Regions from separate parts of the Pseudoalteromonas sp. GB56 genome, predicted to be linked through region 2. Evidence: predicted binding sites of a transcription regulator. Region 2 holds the regulator's gene; each other region holds the start of a gene.

Region 1 (5,383 bases), 1.0 Mb from region 2:
ACATCACACATCAAATCATCAACCACAACAGGTTTAGTCGCAAAGCTGTCCATTCCTGCTTTCCTCGCGGCCTCTCTGTCGCTTTGCAGTACACTTGCAGTAAGTGCTATGACCACGGTTGCTGGTGCGCCTGTCTCTCGTTCGTGTTGACGTAATCGAGCCGTTGCTTCTAAACCATCACAAATAGGCATGTGAATATCCATTAGGACCACGTCAAAGTGTTCGGAAGTGGCTTTCGCAACCGCTTCTTCGCCATTGACGGCTACTTGAGTTTTATGGCCTAAATTACCCAGCCTCAATTCAAGCAATTCGCGGTTTTGCGCGACATCATCTGCAATCAGAATATGCAATGTCGGCATTTTCGGTAGTTTATTTGTAGTGCTACTTTGTTGTTGTAACTCACTGACTTGTTCATCACTTGCCTGGGAAAGTGGAAGGTTAAAGCTAAATTCACTCCCAGCTCCCAGCGTGCTTTGCACATCTATGTCGCCGCCCATTAAATTAACTAATTGACGACAAATTGTAGTGCCAAGTCCAGTCCCGCCAAAACGGCGAGTTGTGCTGTCATCAGCTTGCTCAAACGGCATAAATATCGCATTGATTCGCTCCGGTGCAATGCCTATCCCGGTATCGCTTATCACGAATCGCACACCTTTGCCTGCCACGACTACCTGTAAAGCAACACGGCCTTGCTCGGTGAATTTAAGGGCGTTGCCTAGTAGGTTGATAAGTACCTGGCGAATACGTTGAGGATCACCTTCATAATAGGTCGCAAGAGATGCATCTAACTGCATATCTAACGTTAACCCTTTCCTTTGAGCCTGATGATAGAAACTAGATACAACAGAGTCGCATAGCGCTAACAGATCGAATGGGATCCGTTCAATAGACACTTTCCCTTGCTCTAGTTTAGCGGAATCCAAAATGTCGTTGAGTAAGTGCAACAAAGAGCGAGCGGATTGCAATACATTGGTAAGTTGGTGTCGTTGATTTTTACTCAAAGGGCTGTCCAGTAGTACTTCTGAAAAGCCAATAATTGAGTTCATCGGAGTACGTATCTCATGGCTCATATTGGCTAGAAAAGCTTGCTTTGTCTCAGCAGCGGCTTCTGCTTTATCTTTAGCCGCAATGAGCTGTTGTTCCATGCTTTTACGTTCGCTGATATCAACCAAAACACCAGCTATGCACATTTCATTGGTGTCGTCTGGCTCGAAAGTCCCTTTATCGAGTATCCACTTTTGCTTACCCGATTTGGTTTTGATTTGATATTCAAATGAATAGTCACTTTGCTCCAGCGCAATGGCATTGTAAATTTTCTCGCGCAAGCTTTCTTCAAACTCGGGGTCGATTAAGTCAGAAAAGTGGATATGCCCATTCACAAACTCCTCATCGGTATAGCCAGTAAGACTCTCTACAATAGGGCTGATGTACACCATGCTCCAATACTTATCCAAACGACACCGAAAGGCCACCCCAGGCATATTATTAATGAGCGTTCGATAATGATGCTCTTGAGCTGCCAGCTGTTGCTGCATCTTTTTATGTTCGCTGAGATCAGTGATAAAGCCGACGAACATGATTTTCTTATCTGGCAAAGCAACTTCACCCACGCCGAGGTGGATGGGTAATGTATGACCGTTTTTATGCTGCGCCAATACCTCACGGCCATATCCGATAATGTTGCGCTCTTTCGTTTCTTTGTAGCGAGCGAGGAAGTGATCGTGTTGTATCGCGATATCGTCTGGCATTAACATTTTGACGTTATTCCCGACGACTTCATCACTGGTGTAACCCAAGATGCGTTCTGCGCCAGCATTGAAGCTCAAGACTTTGCCTTTGTCTGTGATAGTGACGATACCGTCGACCGCAGTGTTCAAGACTGCTTCAAGACGAGATTGGCTGATTTTTTGTTTGTTTAATCAGGATCCGAAACCGTAGCAAGCTGTGCAACAGACCAATAACTGAGATTAATAGGACACTGACCATGGCGATTGCTAACGCTAAATCAACAATGTGTTCTAAGTCTGCTTGTTCTGAGTAGTAGGGCGTTTGGGAAATAAAACGAGCTGCATGCATGCCCGTATAGTGCATACCGGATACTGCTAATCCCATAACAATCGCACCGACGAAACAAGCCAACACACTTTGCGCAGCGGTCGCATTTGGTCTGCGAAGCTTCATATGAATCGCTAGTGAAATCCACGCAAGGGACACAGCGACAACGATAGACAATGCAAACCACACAGGGTCATAAGCTAATTTGGGCCCCAGTCGCATTGCTTCCATGCCACTGTAGTGCATCAAGCCAATTCCTGCGCCGAGTAACAAAGCACTGATAAATTGAATTTTGGTCTCAACGTTAAAGCCGCGTATGAGGTGAAATGCCACTAACGTTGCTAAAAAAACGGGTATAAAAGACAAGGACGTGATCGTGAGGTTGTAATCCACCTCAACGCAGAGAGTAAATGCCAGCATGCCAATGAAGTGCATACTCCAAACCCCACCGGAAAAAGCCGCAGAGCTCGAGACAAGCGCGTATTTATATGATGCAGTATTGCGGTTAGTATCTGCGAATACACGCAAATGCAAAGCAAAGAATGAAGCAAAAATGGCGATGACGACTGACAGAGCGACCAGTCCATAGTTGTACGAGCCGTTCACTAGGAACTCAGGAGCTGGGTCGAAAACAAAAAATTGTGCAAGCATTAGTCGGCTAATTACCCCGTGAAACTACTGGGCAATGGCCCAAACGATTATAAGTATAGTGCATTGATTTTAAAGAATTAGCATTATCTCTCCAAATATTACATTGGGGGCACGATGCTATTCGATGGTATCATCACATCAGTAAAACACACATCGTACCTGATAAAGGTTCGTTTGGAGCAGTTTTGGAACGCCAGCCACTCGATTATTCCCTGATTTTCAGTAAAAAACGCAGAACTATCGCCATTCATGTGAAGGGCGAAAGTGTTTCAGTGCGTGCACCTTTAGGGGCGTGCAAGCGATTTATTGACGATTTTGTGCAAAGCAAACGTACATGGATTGAAGTGCAATTACAAAAACACAGTGATTACAGCGCACAATCCAGCAACCCGCTGAGCGACAACAAAATCATGTTATTCGGAGATTGGCTGGATATTAAGGTCAGTCGGGCTAAACGTACTCAATTGATAAGCAACTCAATGGGCATTGAGTTAGTGATTGCTGAGCGCGTGAATCACGCACAGAACAAAGCAAAAGACTTGCTGTTGGCTCATCTGAGCGACGTTCTGCGCGCGTTTATAAATGAGCGATTAGCGCACTGGCAAAGTGTCATGGCAGTTCAAGCCAGTTCAGTAAAAATTAGAAGTTATAAACGCAGGTGGGGGAGTTGTAATCAACGCCGTGAATTGAGCTTTAACACTTTTTTAGTGGGCGCGCCCAAGTGGGTCATAGATTACGTTATCGTGCACGAACTCGCGCATATTCGCTATATGAATCATGGTAAAGAATTTTGGCGATGGGTGGATGACACATACGAACACACAAACCAAGCAAAATTATGGCTTAAACAACATGGTCAAAAATTGGAGTTGAACTTCGAATAGGAATAATCGGATAAGAAAAGAAAAGTGGTGGAGGGAGCTGGATTCGAACCAGCGAAGGCAGTGCCGTCAGATTTACAGTCTGATCCCTTTGGCCGCTCGGGAACCCCTCCACACAAAAGTGGTCGGTTGCTTAGAACTAAAGAATAGTGGTGGAGGGGGCTGGATTCGAACCAGCGAAGGCAATGCCGTCAGATTTACAGTCTGATCCCTTTGGCCGCTCGGGAACCCCTCCTAAGCAACGGCGGCGATAATAGCAAACTGAGCATTCAAGTAAAGAAAAAAACTAAAGAAAATTTAAAAACGGCCGATAACTGGTTATATATAATTCAGGTCGAACAAACTTTATGCAAATTGAGTCAATTCTCAGCAATGAGCAGCAATTAGGAACTCAACTAAATAAATGTGTGCAAGAACAACGTCGTGGCGATTTCGCTTGGTTGCTTGCTTCGATCTCTCATGATGCGCTCGATTTTGCGCAATTTCATTTACCCACGTCACAAGCCCCAGCCTCAACGGTTGAAGAAGAGCAACTAAGAGCACAATTGGGTGCTGCACGTGCTCGACCTTGCGCCCCAGAACATTTCAATATCTTACTGACGCAAAATCAATGTGAGTACATTTCCATTGGCTTGCGTGATTCATTACGACTGCAAGATTGCCTCGCGCCAACACCGTTAGCTATTCGTGATGACTTAAAACACATTCCGTTGCCGATAATCGATAACTGCGAACCTAGGGTTCAAGCTAAATATCAAGATAAATCTATGTCGCTCAATGAGCCTCAGATGGATGGTGCTGCGTTTTATGACCAGCTAGATGAGCTAAAGCGCCAGGGGATCAGTGCAATCGCATAGCGTTATTTTGGCTAACAAATAACACATCCTTTATTGTCAGACTATACTCGACCAAGGACTCTGATGAACCAAGGAATGATTATGTTACCTAAGAAAGTCACTTCTACTTTTTTCTATTTTTTCGCAGTTTCAAGTGCGTTTTCTTGTGCGCATGCATATGCAGACCAATGGCAATTCAAAGTTGAACCTTACTTGATGGCCACTGCGATTGATGGAGATTCATCTATTGGCACACTAGAGGCACCACTTGAAATAGACTTCGATACTATTTTGAATAACTTAGACAGTGCTTTTATGCTGCGTTTTGAAGCGTTCCACGAATCAAATTGGGGAGTAGTCACAGATTGGGGATACATGGATCTCAAGCGATCTTTTAACATCCCAAAAGATGGGTTTCTTAGTGCCCGTGTTCGCCAAGGTGTATTGGAACTCAGTTTAGCCTACAAGCACAGTAGTCCATCTGCAGGTAGCTGGGTCAATTATGTTGGGTTGCGTCGTTGGGATAATACCTACCAATTTGATTTGGATACGGCCTTGTTACCTCAAACGAGTCTTGTAGACAGAGACGAAGATTGGGTAGACGTTATATTGGGCTTTAGTTACAACAAAGAATTCGCACAAAAATGGCATTTCAATACAGCAGCCGATGTCGGTGGTTTTGGCTTATCTGCAAAATTGACGTCGAGTTTGAAATTAGGTGTGGTATATGACCTCACAGAGAACTGGGATATGTCTTTTCAATATAAGGCGACCTACGTTGACTATGATACGGGCGACAATGGTAGTAGTAACTATTTCAGTTATGACACCATTACGCATGGGCCGCTAATGAGTGCCAGCTATACGTTTTAATGGATGACAAAGGACTGGTAAGAAATACCAGTCCGTTAACGTTAACCAAAGTTAGAGTCGGTTGACGTTTTTTATACAGCAATTACC
Region 2 (5,383 bases):
GCTCACCCGCCACTTCAGGTTCACTGAGTTGGTGTAGTATTTCAAGTAGGTGAGGATCTGCAGGTTCAGGCTCTTCTCGTGCTTGAATATGCGCAAACATCTCGTTGATGGTATCCAGCGCTTGCAAAATCACGTCCATTAGCTCAGCTGTAACGCTGCGCTTACCTTGACGAAGAATATCAAACACATTCTCCGCACCGTGACACGCATCCACAAGCTCGTTCATACCCAGAAATCCGGCACCCCCTTTCACGGTGTGGAAACCGCGAAAAATAGCGTTGAGTAAATCCTTATCATCAGGATTGTTTTCAAGCTCAACCAATTGCTCAGAGAGCAGTTCTAAGATTTCACCCGCTTCCACCAAGAAGTCTTGTAAAATATCTTCATCTACTTCAAAGCTCATGCAACCGCTCTCCTCTTAGAACCCTAGACTCGACAACAAGTCATCTACTTCATCTTGGCCTGATACTACGTCGTCTCTCGACTCTGAATCTATGATAGGGCCTTCTGCACCTTCACCACCGACCGAAGAGGTTGCTTTTTCACGCTCGAGAGCATTTGCATCCACTTCTTCACCGGCAAAGACCGTCAGTAAATTAATCAAACTGTCTTCAACTTCACGTACTAACTCAATAACGCGACGAATGACCTGACCCGTGAGGTCTTGATAGTCTTGTGCCATCAACACATTGTTGAGTAAATCATGCAGCTCCAACGTGCTTTCTTGAGAGCGTCCCATAAACCCATCGAGTTGGTGGCATAATTGCTTGAATTCACCGATTTCTAAATCTCGGCGCATCAATTTATCCCAAGAGGGTTTGATTTGGTGTAAATCCGTCGACAATCGCTCAGCAATTGGAAGGCTAGCTTCGACCGCATCCATGGTTTTATTTGCGGCCTGTTCAGTCATTTCCATGACATAGTTTAGCCGTTGCTTGGCGTCAGGTATGGCTTCATGAGTCAGATTTGTCAGGCGGGTATCTAATTGAAAATTCTTTAGTGACTCATGAAGCTGCCGAGTGAGTTTACCCACTTCGGCAAATAGTTCAGATTGCTCTTTGGAAGCAGCATCGAGGATCAGCTGGTCAGCTTTTTCCTGCTCACCTTGTTCAAGAAAGGAAACAAGCTGCTTAGCCTGTTCTAGGGTAATATGAGGTGCAGCGGGAGCTGACATATGCCTCTCCTTAATCTGTTAACCTAAACGCTCGAACACTTTATCCAATTTTGTTTTCAGCGTCGCTGCAGTAAATGGTTTAACAATATAGCCATTCACGCCTGCTTGTGCTGCTGCAATAATTTGCTCTTTCTTGGCTTCCGCAGTCACCATCAATACTGGAATGTGTTTTAGGTTATCGTCTGCGCGAATAGCACGAAGAAGGTCGATGCCCTGCATACCTGGCATATTCCAATCTGTTACCACAAAATCAAACTCTTGATTCTGTAACATTGGTAATGCTGTGCTACCGTCATCCGCTTCTTGCACGTTGGTAAAGCCTAAATCACGCAAAAGGTTTTTAATGATTCTTCTCATCGTTGAAAAGTCATCAACCACAAGAATTTTCATGTTCTTATCCAAAGTATCCTCCAGTGAGGTATGAACCTGTTTCTACTTACTACTAATTGACCCAGTCACTGACTTTCGCTTTAAGCTTAATCATTGCCTGACCATGGATTTGGCTCACACGAGACTCGCTAACGTCTAGTATTTGCCCTATTTCTTTTAAATTCATTTCATCGTTGTAGTACAACGATAGCACCAACGCATCGCGTTCAGGTAGCGACTTAATCGCCTCCACTAATGCGCTGTTAAAGCGTTCGCTTTGGACACTCGCATAGGGTTTGCCCGTGTCTGATTGATCACTGTGAGTGACGATGACATCTTCATCCACACCCAAGTCCTCAATGCCTAGCACCTTAGAACAATTTACATCATTTAAAATATGATGGTATTCATCAAGGGAAATATCAAGTTTTTCAGCTACTTCAACATCCTTCGGCTCGCGACCTAACAAGCCTTCTAGCTCATTTATCGCTTGCGCAACCGAGCGACTGTTTCTGTGCACAGAACGAGGCGCCCAATCACCACGGCGTATCTCATCAAGCATCGCGCCACGAATGCGAATACCGGCGAAAGTTTCAAAGCTCGCGCCTTTCGATGCATCGAAGGTTTTAGAGGCTTCAATAAGACCTATCATGCCGGACTGAATTAAATCATCGAGTTGAACGCTAGCGGGTAAACGTGCCAATAGGTGGCACGCGACACGTTTTACCAGTGCTGCATGTCGCTCTACGAGAGAGTTTAGTTGCTGTTGATGCTGATACCCGGCGACTCTATTCATAGTTGCTCTAACCGCTAGTTATTGACTAACTTCTCAATAAAAAACTCTAGGTGGCCTGAAGGCTGATTCGGAACAGGCCATTTCACTGCCTTGCTGGCCAAACTTTTAAGTGACACAGACGCAGGTGAATTAGGAAACAGAATCAACGACGGCTTTTTGACGACGTGTCGATTTACGCATGTTTTCATCGTAAGGGATGGTTGCCACCAATTCCAAAGCCACATCTAAGAATCGATCTGTCACTTTAGAAAGCTTAGCAAAGAGGTCTTGGCCTTCACGTAAACTACGCACCATGTTGGCAACAATTTTGAATTTATATACGCCGTGCTCACGACTTAATATTTTAATGAGTGCGTAGGCATCAGTAATGGATGTGGGCTCATCACAGACGACAACAACGACATCTTGTGACGCGCGCGAAAAGCTCAACACCATATCAGAGATACCCGCAGCGGTATCAACAATGAGAACGTCAAATTCATTATCGAGTTCACTAAACGCACGAATAAGCCCGGCGTGCTCCGCTGGACTTAATTCAACCATAGACTGAGAACCCGAGGTTGCTGGGGCAATACGAATGCCCGCCGGACCCGTGACAAGAATATCGCGTAAATCACACTCGCCACTGAGTACATGAGAAAGGTTTTTTTCAACACGCAGACCAAGCATAACGTCACAGTTGGCTAACCCTAAATCGGCATCGAGGACGAGGACACGTTTGCCCTGCTGTCCCAAAGCGATAGCCAGGTTAAGCGATACATTAGTTTTACCTACGCCACCTTTGCCGCCTGTAACGGCGATGACTTTAACGCCTTGATTATTATTCTGATTCATTCTACGAAGGCCGCTTGCTTGATCGTGCACTGTGTTAATCATACATTCCTACTGCTTGAGACGCCACTGCCTGACGCCCCCCTGGAGCTGCTGTTTGTTTTGCTTTTTGACGTTTAATAAACAATTGTTCAGCCTTTCTAACCATTTTTTCTGAGTTTGCTACTCGAATATCTTCTGGAACACGCTGACCGTTAGTAAGATACCCTATTGGGAGGCGATTTTGAATCGCTACACTCATAATCTCGCCTAAACTTAGACTTTCATCAAGTTTGGTGAAAATACAGCCACTTAAGTCAATTTTTTGGAAGTGTTTGATTGACTCTTGCAACACTTCTCGCTGTGCCGTTGCACTTAAAACTAAATAGCTTCGGATATCCACTGACGCATTACGCATAAGCGTATTTAATTGTTCACTTAAACGTAAATCGCGCTGGCTCATACCCGCTGTGTCAATTAATACTAGACGCTTATTGCGAAGTTGATAAAGCACATCGGCCAGTTCATTGGCATCTTTTACTTGTTTCACAGAACAACCAATGATGCGCCCATAGGTCGCAAGCTGTTCGAACGCACCAATACGGTAGGTATCAGTGGTAATCAATGCAACATTGTCAGCGCCATATTTCTGCGCACCCAATGCTGCAAGCTTAGCGACTGTCGTTGTTTTACCGACCCCAGTTGGCCCCACTAACGCATACACGCCACCATGACGCAAAATTTCGTTGCCCGTGGTGTGCATTTGTTTATGCATCATTTCGAGCACAACCTGCCATGCCTCTTTACGCGACAAGTCATCAGGCACATAACGCACAAGTTGTTCTGCCACTTGGGTTTCAATGCCCATGCCCTGAAGACGTTCAATAAAGCACGCTCTCGTTGGATCGCGACGAGCTCGGTCTTGATATAACAAGCCAGAGACTTGATGTTCCAACAATTGACGTATCGCGTTCATTTCATCACGCATCGCAGTGACTTCATCATTATTCACAGCCGAGGCTTGTGAACGACTGTCACGCGCAGGCGATGACGCTGCAAAGTCAGCAAAATCATCCCCATCTAAATCATCATCAAGGTGTGCAGGCGCAGCCATCTGCTGATTGCGAGGCGTGTCTGATTGTGTAAATGCACGGGACTCTTGTTTCTTCGTATGCGGGCGTTGTTTGCTGTACACGTGAGTGACCACGGGCACTTAAGTCAATCCCAGATTGCGAGAACATGTCAGCCAAAACGGCATTCTTTGGTTGCGGGTTTTGGCGCTCTAACAGCGCTTGCAATGAATCTGCAACGCCGTTATTTGATTCTTGCGGTTGCGGACGATTAAAGCGAGTTTGCGGCTGAACAATACGGTTCGATTGACGACTCGGTTGAACACCTGACTGCGATTGCGTGATTTGCTGAGAACTCTGCTGATTTGACGCGGCCTTCATTTGCGGCGCTGAAGTGCTCGCTGGGGCTGGACGCTCATGGTCAATCGCCGCGACGATTTCAACACCATCTGCAAGTTTCTTATTCGACATAATAACTGCATCGGCACCGAGCTCATCTTTTACTTCTTTAAGCGCAGTGCGCATGTCTTTTGCAAAAAAACGTTTGATTTTCATAAGTTCACCCTCTCACAATCGGTGCCACCAAATGGCTTAGCGTAACGGCTATTTCTGTTGGCTAAGCCATTGGCATCGCCGTTTGTTTATTGCTGTCCTACGGAGCTTACAATCTTAATTTGACGCTCATCAGGAACCTCTTGGTAAGACATCACCTTGAGTCCCGGAATGGTGTATTTCACAAATCGTGACAACACAGTTCGCAGCATTCCTGAGGTCAATAAGATGGAAGGTTCACCCGCCATTTCTTGGCTTTGGTGGGCTTCGCTCAGTGACATTTGTAGTCGCTCCGCGAGTCCAGGCTCAATGCCTGCACCTTCATCTCCCGCATTCTGAAGTGACTTATGCAACATCTGTTCCAACTCAGGCGCCAATGTTATGACAGGGATTTCTGGGCTGGCACCGACCGCATCTTGGACGATGAGTCGGCGCAATGAAATTCGTACCGCAGCCGTTAATACATCTGGATCTTGGCTACGTGGACCATACTCAACTAAGGTCTGCACTATCGTGCGCATATCACGAATAGCGACGCCTTCATTGAGTAGGTTTTGTAACACTTTAACCACGGTTGTGAGTGGTAGAACATCCGGCACTAAACCTTCAACA
Region 3 (5,383 bases), 650 kb from region 2:
CTAAATCACGCTCTAATGTGTCTGGATTACATGAGACATAAAGAATGTTGTCGTACTCGCTTGTTAGCTTACAGGTTAGCTCGTCCATTCCTGCACGAGGTGGATCGACTAAAATGGTTTGGCAGTCATAACTGTGTAGATCAATGTCTCCCAGACGCGAGAACTTTCTTTCTTTGCGCATAGCTTGCGTGAATTCTTCGCTACTCATACGAATGATATCTAGGTTAGCTACACTATTTGCAGCAATATTGTATTGCGCAGACTTGACGGAAGATTTAGATATTTCCGTTGCTAAAACACGATTAAATGAACCAGCAAGCGCGATAGAAAAATTACCGTTACCACAATACAGCTCGAGTAAATCATTCTTCAGCGGTGCGCAGATATCTTGTGCCCATTCCAACATTTTCTCATTCACTTTGGCATTGGGCTGGGTGAAGCTATTTTCTACCTGTTGGTAAGTATATTCTTGGCCATTCACTGACAGTTGTTCAACCACATATTCATTACCTAACACGTGCTTTTGTTTACGTGCTCGGCCAATGAGCTCGACGTTGAACTTTTGTTGTAAGCGTTGTTGTAATGAATTTGCTTCTGCCAACCACTGTTCATCCAGTTGTTTATGATACAACAAGCTAACCAATGCGTTACCACTAAGCGTAGTGAGGTAGTCAATTTGAAATAGCTTACGGCGAAGTATCTCGTTGCTCTTAAGCTGGAAGATCATTTCAGCCATTAAGGCATTGATTAACTCGGCGCCGGGATCAAAGCTATCAACACGTACTTTTTCTTTTGTCTGTTGATTGAACATGATGTGGTATAGCTCATCGCCATCGTGCCAAACACGGAACTCTGCTCGTTGACGATAATGAATAGGCTCAGACTCAAATACTTCTAAGGTTTTCACACCAAAGCGGGCAAATTGCGCTGTAATACGTTGCGCTTTTTCTGCTAACTGTTGTTCGTACACTGACGTGTTGATATTTATGACTGGCATGAAGACCCCTACAAAATTTAATGCGCCGCTATTTTAGGAGGCTGCAAATAATTGTCCAGTCACAATAGTGAATTATTTGCTCGTTTTTTCTACAGCTTTGCTCAAGTCTGCCGATATACTCATTATATATTCTCTATTCAGGAGCGCGGGATGCTGCCATGTACCGGCAGAGCCCATGAAAGCAATATGAAAGTTAATGATTCAAATCAATGGCTTAATCCAGCGACTAAAGGGTTAGAGCAGAGCAAGGGGAAAATGAGCCCGACAGCCCTGAGTCAACTTGCTAAATTAGACAGTTATTTTGGTAATCACCGTCAAATAGGTGCCAAAGTATTAGAAGACAAGCTAGCTCAAGCTCTGGGTATTGAGCCTGCGCCAAAGAAAGAAAGTAAGCCACTATTCGACTTTGAAGAAATTGTAAAAAATGTCCTGCAATTTGTCACTGGAGCGGTTAAGAAAGCCCAAGCAGATGGCGCTTCAGATGAAAAGTTGACTGAGATGCTTGCACAGGCGCGTAAAGGCGTGCAAATGGGAGTTGATGATGCAACATCTGAACTCGATGATTCCGGTTTGTTGAATGATGAGATTAAAGATGGCATCGCCAAATCTCAAAAAGGAATCAATGACGGCTTAGATGAGTTTGAAAAGTCATTATTTGGTGAACAAGAGGCAACGAATGTACAAGTGAGTGAGGCCCAGTTCATGAGCCTTACTAACAACGCAGAGTACCGTTTTACGACTGCGCAAGGTGATGAAGTTATTATTAGCTTAGATTACAATTATAAAGCGGGCGAAGCGGCCTCAATTGCGCAAGGTGAAAAAGGAAAAACTGGCTACGCGTATTCTAACTATGAGCAGCGTAGTGTCTCTTTCTCTTTAACGGTCAATGGAGAGCTGGATGAAGCGGAAAGAGAAGCTGTCAATGAAATGATGGGGCAGCTCCAAGATGTGAGTGAATCGTTTTTTAGCGGTCAATATGACGAAGCCTTTAACAAGGCTGGAGAGCTTCAGCTTGGCTCTGAACAGCTCGTCGCGTTTTCGATGGACTTGACTCAATCTAAGACTCGAGCAGCAATTCGAGAATACGAGAGTGCAACCCCTGCAAAAGAAATTGCTAAAGAGTTACAACCCTTCAATGACAAGCTGAAAGAAGCGTACAGTAAGGCGGGAGAACTGGGTCTTCACAATGAAGTATCTGGATTGTTGCTGTGGTTAAATCAGGATAAAGAGAAAGATGAGGTTCAAGCGTTTATCGATTATAGCCAAGCCTTGTTCTCTAAATTAGATGAGTTACTGCAAGGCTAGCTTGGTCGGCATTCAGTCATGTTCGAAGCACCCTCAATAGGGTGCTTTTTATTACAATGAATGTTTCTATTTTTAATACATTTATACGAAAATCAGCTTATATTCAGGAACATAATAGTTTAATATGTCGTTCCTAATTGGAGAATGGTGAATTTATCCAGTTAGTCTACACTGTAGTATGTGAAAGACTGTTAGCGCGGATTCTGACCTGGTGGGAAAATTGTAACCGCCTGCGATAAAAGCAAAAAATGTCGGCTGATGGAATTAAATAAATTGGAATGTTTTTGAGTAAGAGGATGTTAATCACTCTTACTTGGCGCACAGGACTGCTGCCAGATTACAGCAACTGTGTGTTTGACTAATAATCGTAAAATGGGATGGAAACTAATGAAAATCAAATCACTTTCTGCTGCTATCGTTTTGGCAATGGCATCAACTGCTGCTGTTGCTGATGAACAGAAAAACCCTCAGCATGGCCTACATATTGGTGTATATGGCGATTACTTCTGGGCTGACTGGGACGACATTCAAGGAGCACGCCCTGCAAACGTTGAGCTAGGCGAATCACTTGGTTATGGTGCTGAAGTCGGTTACCGTTTCAATGAATACTGGACAGCACGTCTTAACTTCACTGCACTTGAATTAGATAAAGAAAATTCACCTAACCATAAAACGGGTGAACGTTGGGGTGGTGACATTCTTCTTCACTTCAGTGATTCTGTTTACGGTATCATCGGTGCGAAAAAGTTTGAAGTATACGACGATTTCAACGCCGCTAACCTAGGTCTAGGTTTCCGTAATCACTTAAACTACAACTGGGCATTTTATGGCGAAGCCATGTATTACGAAGGCTTGAACCAAAACCATTCTGATTTTGGTTTGAAAATGGGTTTAAGCTACCACTTTGGTAAAAAGCCAGAGCCAAAAGTTGAGCCAGCGCCAGTTGTTGTGCCAGTTGAGCCAAAAGACTCAGATAACGACGGTGTAGTTGACGCTAAAGATAACTGTGCAAACACGCCGATGAGCGATGCAGTTGATGCATACGGTTGTACTCGTTATATGGAAAAAGGCGACAAAGTAAGCTTGATGGTGAAATTCCCTCATGATGGCTCAGCTGTCGATGCTCGTTATTTTGATGGCATTCAAAAAGTAGCTGATTTCATGAACAAGTACCCACAAACAGAGGTACTACTTGAAGGTCACGCATCTGCTGTTGGTGATGCAGGTTACAACAAAACACTGTCTAAGAAACGTGCTGATAAAGTGGCTCAGAAGCTGATTGAAGATGGTATCTCAGCATCACGTGTTGAAACTGTTGGTTTAGGTGAAGAGCGCCTACTCAACACCGCTAACACTAAAGAAGCACATGCTGAAAACCGTCGTGTTGAAGCACACATCTCAGTCACTGAGCGTGTCGCTATCAAGCGTAACTAAGTACAGCTAGTGAGTATAAAAAGCCCGGCATTTGTCGGGCTTTTTGCAAATAATTCTTAATTACTATTCACAATTCTTTACTTCATCACACAGCAACATTCATAGAATTTATAGTGACTATTTTGCGGTTAGGCAAAAGGGTTAATTTTCTTCTATCTTTAAAGCCTTTATAATTGCTACCGTGTCAAATTTCTATAAGTGGGTCGAGCAAAGAATGCCGCCTGCTTTCACGTCACCAAGAGGGCATAATTGTGCTTCAAGAATATCGTAAACATGTTGAAGAGCGTGCAGCCCAAGGTATTGTGCCTGCACCACTAGATGCGCAGCAAACTGCTGACCTTATCGAATTAATTAAAAACCCACCGGCAGGTGAAGAAGAGTTCATTCTTGACCTTCTAGTTAACCGTGTACCGCCAGGTGTTGATGACGCTGCATACGTAAAAGCTGGTTTCTTAGCTGCAGTAGCAAAGGGTGAAGCTCAGTCACCACTAATCAATAAAGAAAAAGCGGCTGAACTACTAGGCACTATGCTAGGTGGTTACAACATCGAGCCGATGATCGCGCTTTTGGACGATGAAGACGTTGCGCCAATCGTTGCTAAAGGCCTTTCACACACCTTGCTAATGTTTGATGCATTCTATGATGTAGAAGAAAAAGCTAAAGCTGGCAACAAGTTTGCGCAGCAAGTTGTTGAGTCATGGGCAAATGCACAATGGTTCCTAGAGAAGCCTCAGGTTCCTGAAAAAATCTCTGTAACTGTATTCAAAGTAACAGGCGAAACAAATACGGATGATTTATCACCAGCACCAGATGCTTGGTCACGTCCTGACATTCCTCTTCACGCGCTGGCTATGCTGAAAAACGAGCGTGACGGTATCAACCCAGACAAAGCGGGTGAAATTGGTCCTATTACACAACTAGAAGAGCTTAAAACTAAGGGTCTTCCACTTGCATACGTAGGTGATGTTGTTGGTACGGGTTCATCACGTAAATCAGCAACTAACTCAGTACTTTGGTTCATGGGTGATGACATTCCTTTCGTTCCAAACAAACGCGTTGGTGGTGTGTGTCTTGGTGGTAAAATCGCGCCAATCTTCTTCAACACGATGGAAGACTCTGGTGCTCTACCAATCGAGTTAAACGTTGAAGACATGAACATGGGTGACCAAATCGATATCTTCCCTTATGAAGGTGTTGTTAAGCGTCACGGTACTGATGAAGTTATCTCAACTTTCGCACTTAAATCAGACGTAATCCTTGATGAAGTGCGTGCTGGCGGTCGTATTCCACTGATCATCGGTCGCGGCCTAACTGACAAAGCGCGTGCGTCATTAGGTATGGAAGCAGAAGACATCTTCCGCAAGCCTGCTCTTGTGACAGATTCAGGCAAAGGCTTCACATTAGCTCAGAAGATGGTTGGTAAAGCATGTAATATGGCAGGTGTTCGTCCTGGTCAATACTGTGAGCCGAAAATGACCACGGTTGGTTCGCAAGATACTACGGGCCCTATGACACGTGATGAGCTTAAAGACCTTGCATGTCTTGGCTTCTCTGCAGATTTAACAATGCAGTCTTTCTGTCACACATCAGCTTACCCTAAGCCAATCGATGTGAAAACGCACCACACACTACCTGATTTCATTATGA

What was found. Region 2 encodes FliA, which starts transcription of late flagellar genes. Its sites were predicted from a motif close to CTAAAGNTNNNNNNNNNNNNGCCGATA; they were not measured.
Region 1: ACH19P_RS10985 (VC2046/SO_2500 family protein) is a predicted target of FliA. The motif match lies at 3,874-3,900, and genes of this name have one in related genera.
Region 3: ACH19P_RS03235 (DUF5610 domain-containing protein) is a predicted target of FliA. The motif match lies at 1,087-1,113, and genes of this name have one in related genera.

What each region holds. Positions count from the first base shown of each region.
Region 1 covers NZ_JBPCHK010000001.1:2,339,585-2,344,967, reverse strand. Annotated here, with positions in the region: gene ACH19P_RS11010 (PAS domain S-box protein) at 1-1,877, opposite strand, end outside; gene ACH19P_RS11005 (MHYT domain-containing protein) at 1,885-2,706, opposite strand; gene ACH19P_RS11000 (M48 family metallopeptidase) at 2,892-3,590, shown strand; tRNA gene ACH19P_RS10995 (tRNA-Tyr) at 3,616-3,700, opposite strand; tRNA gene ACH19P_RS10990 (tRNA-Tyr) at 3,738-3,822, opposite strand; gene ACH19P_RS10985 (VC2046/SO_2500 family protein) at 3,935-4,444, shown strand; gene ACH19P_RS10980 (hypothetical protein) at 4,526-5,296, shown strand.
Region 2 covers NZ_JBPCHK010000001.1:1,333,559-1,338,941, reverse strand. Annotated here, with positions in the region: gene ACH19P_RS06300 (chemotaxis protein CheA) at 1-403, opposite strand, end outside; gene ACH19P_RS06295 (protein phosphatase CheZ) at 419-1,174, opposite strand; gene cheY (chemotaxis response regulator CheY) at 1,193-1,576, opposite strand; gene ACH19P_RS06285 (RNA polymerase sigma factor FliA) at 1,617-2,339, opposite strand; partial or broken gene ACH19P_RS06280 (MinD/ParA family protein) at 2,354-3,215, opposite strand; partial or broken gene flhF (flagellar biosynthesis protein FlhF) at 3,208-4,774, opposite strand; partial or broken gene flhA (flagellar biosynthesis protein FlhA) at 4,861-5,383, opposite strand, start outside.
Region 3 covers NZ_JBPCHK010000001.1:686,373-691,755, forward strand. Annotated here, with positions in the region: gene trmA (tRNA (uridine(54)-C5)-methyltransferase TrmA) at 1-997, opposite strand, end outside; gene ACH19P_RS03235 (DUF5610 domain-containing protein) at 1,184-2,302, shown strand; gene ACH19P_RS03240 (OmpA family protein) at 2,690-3,736, shown strand; gene acnB (bifunctional aconitate hydratase 2/2-methylisocitrate dehydratase) at 3,988-5,383, shown strand, end outside.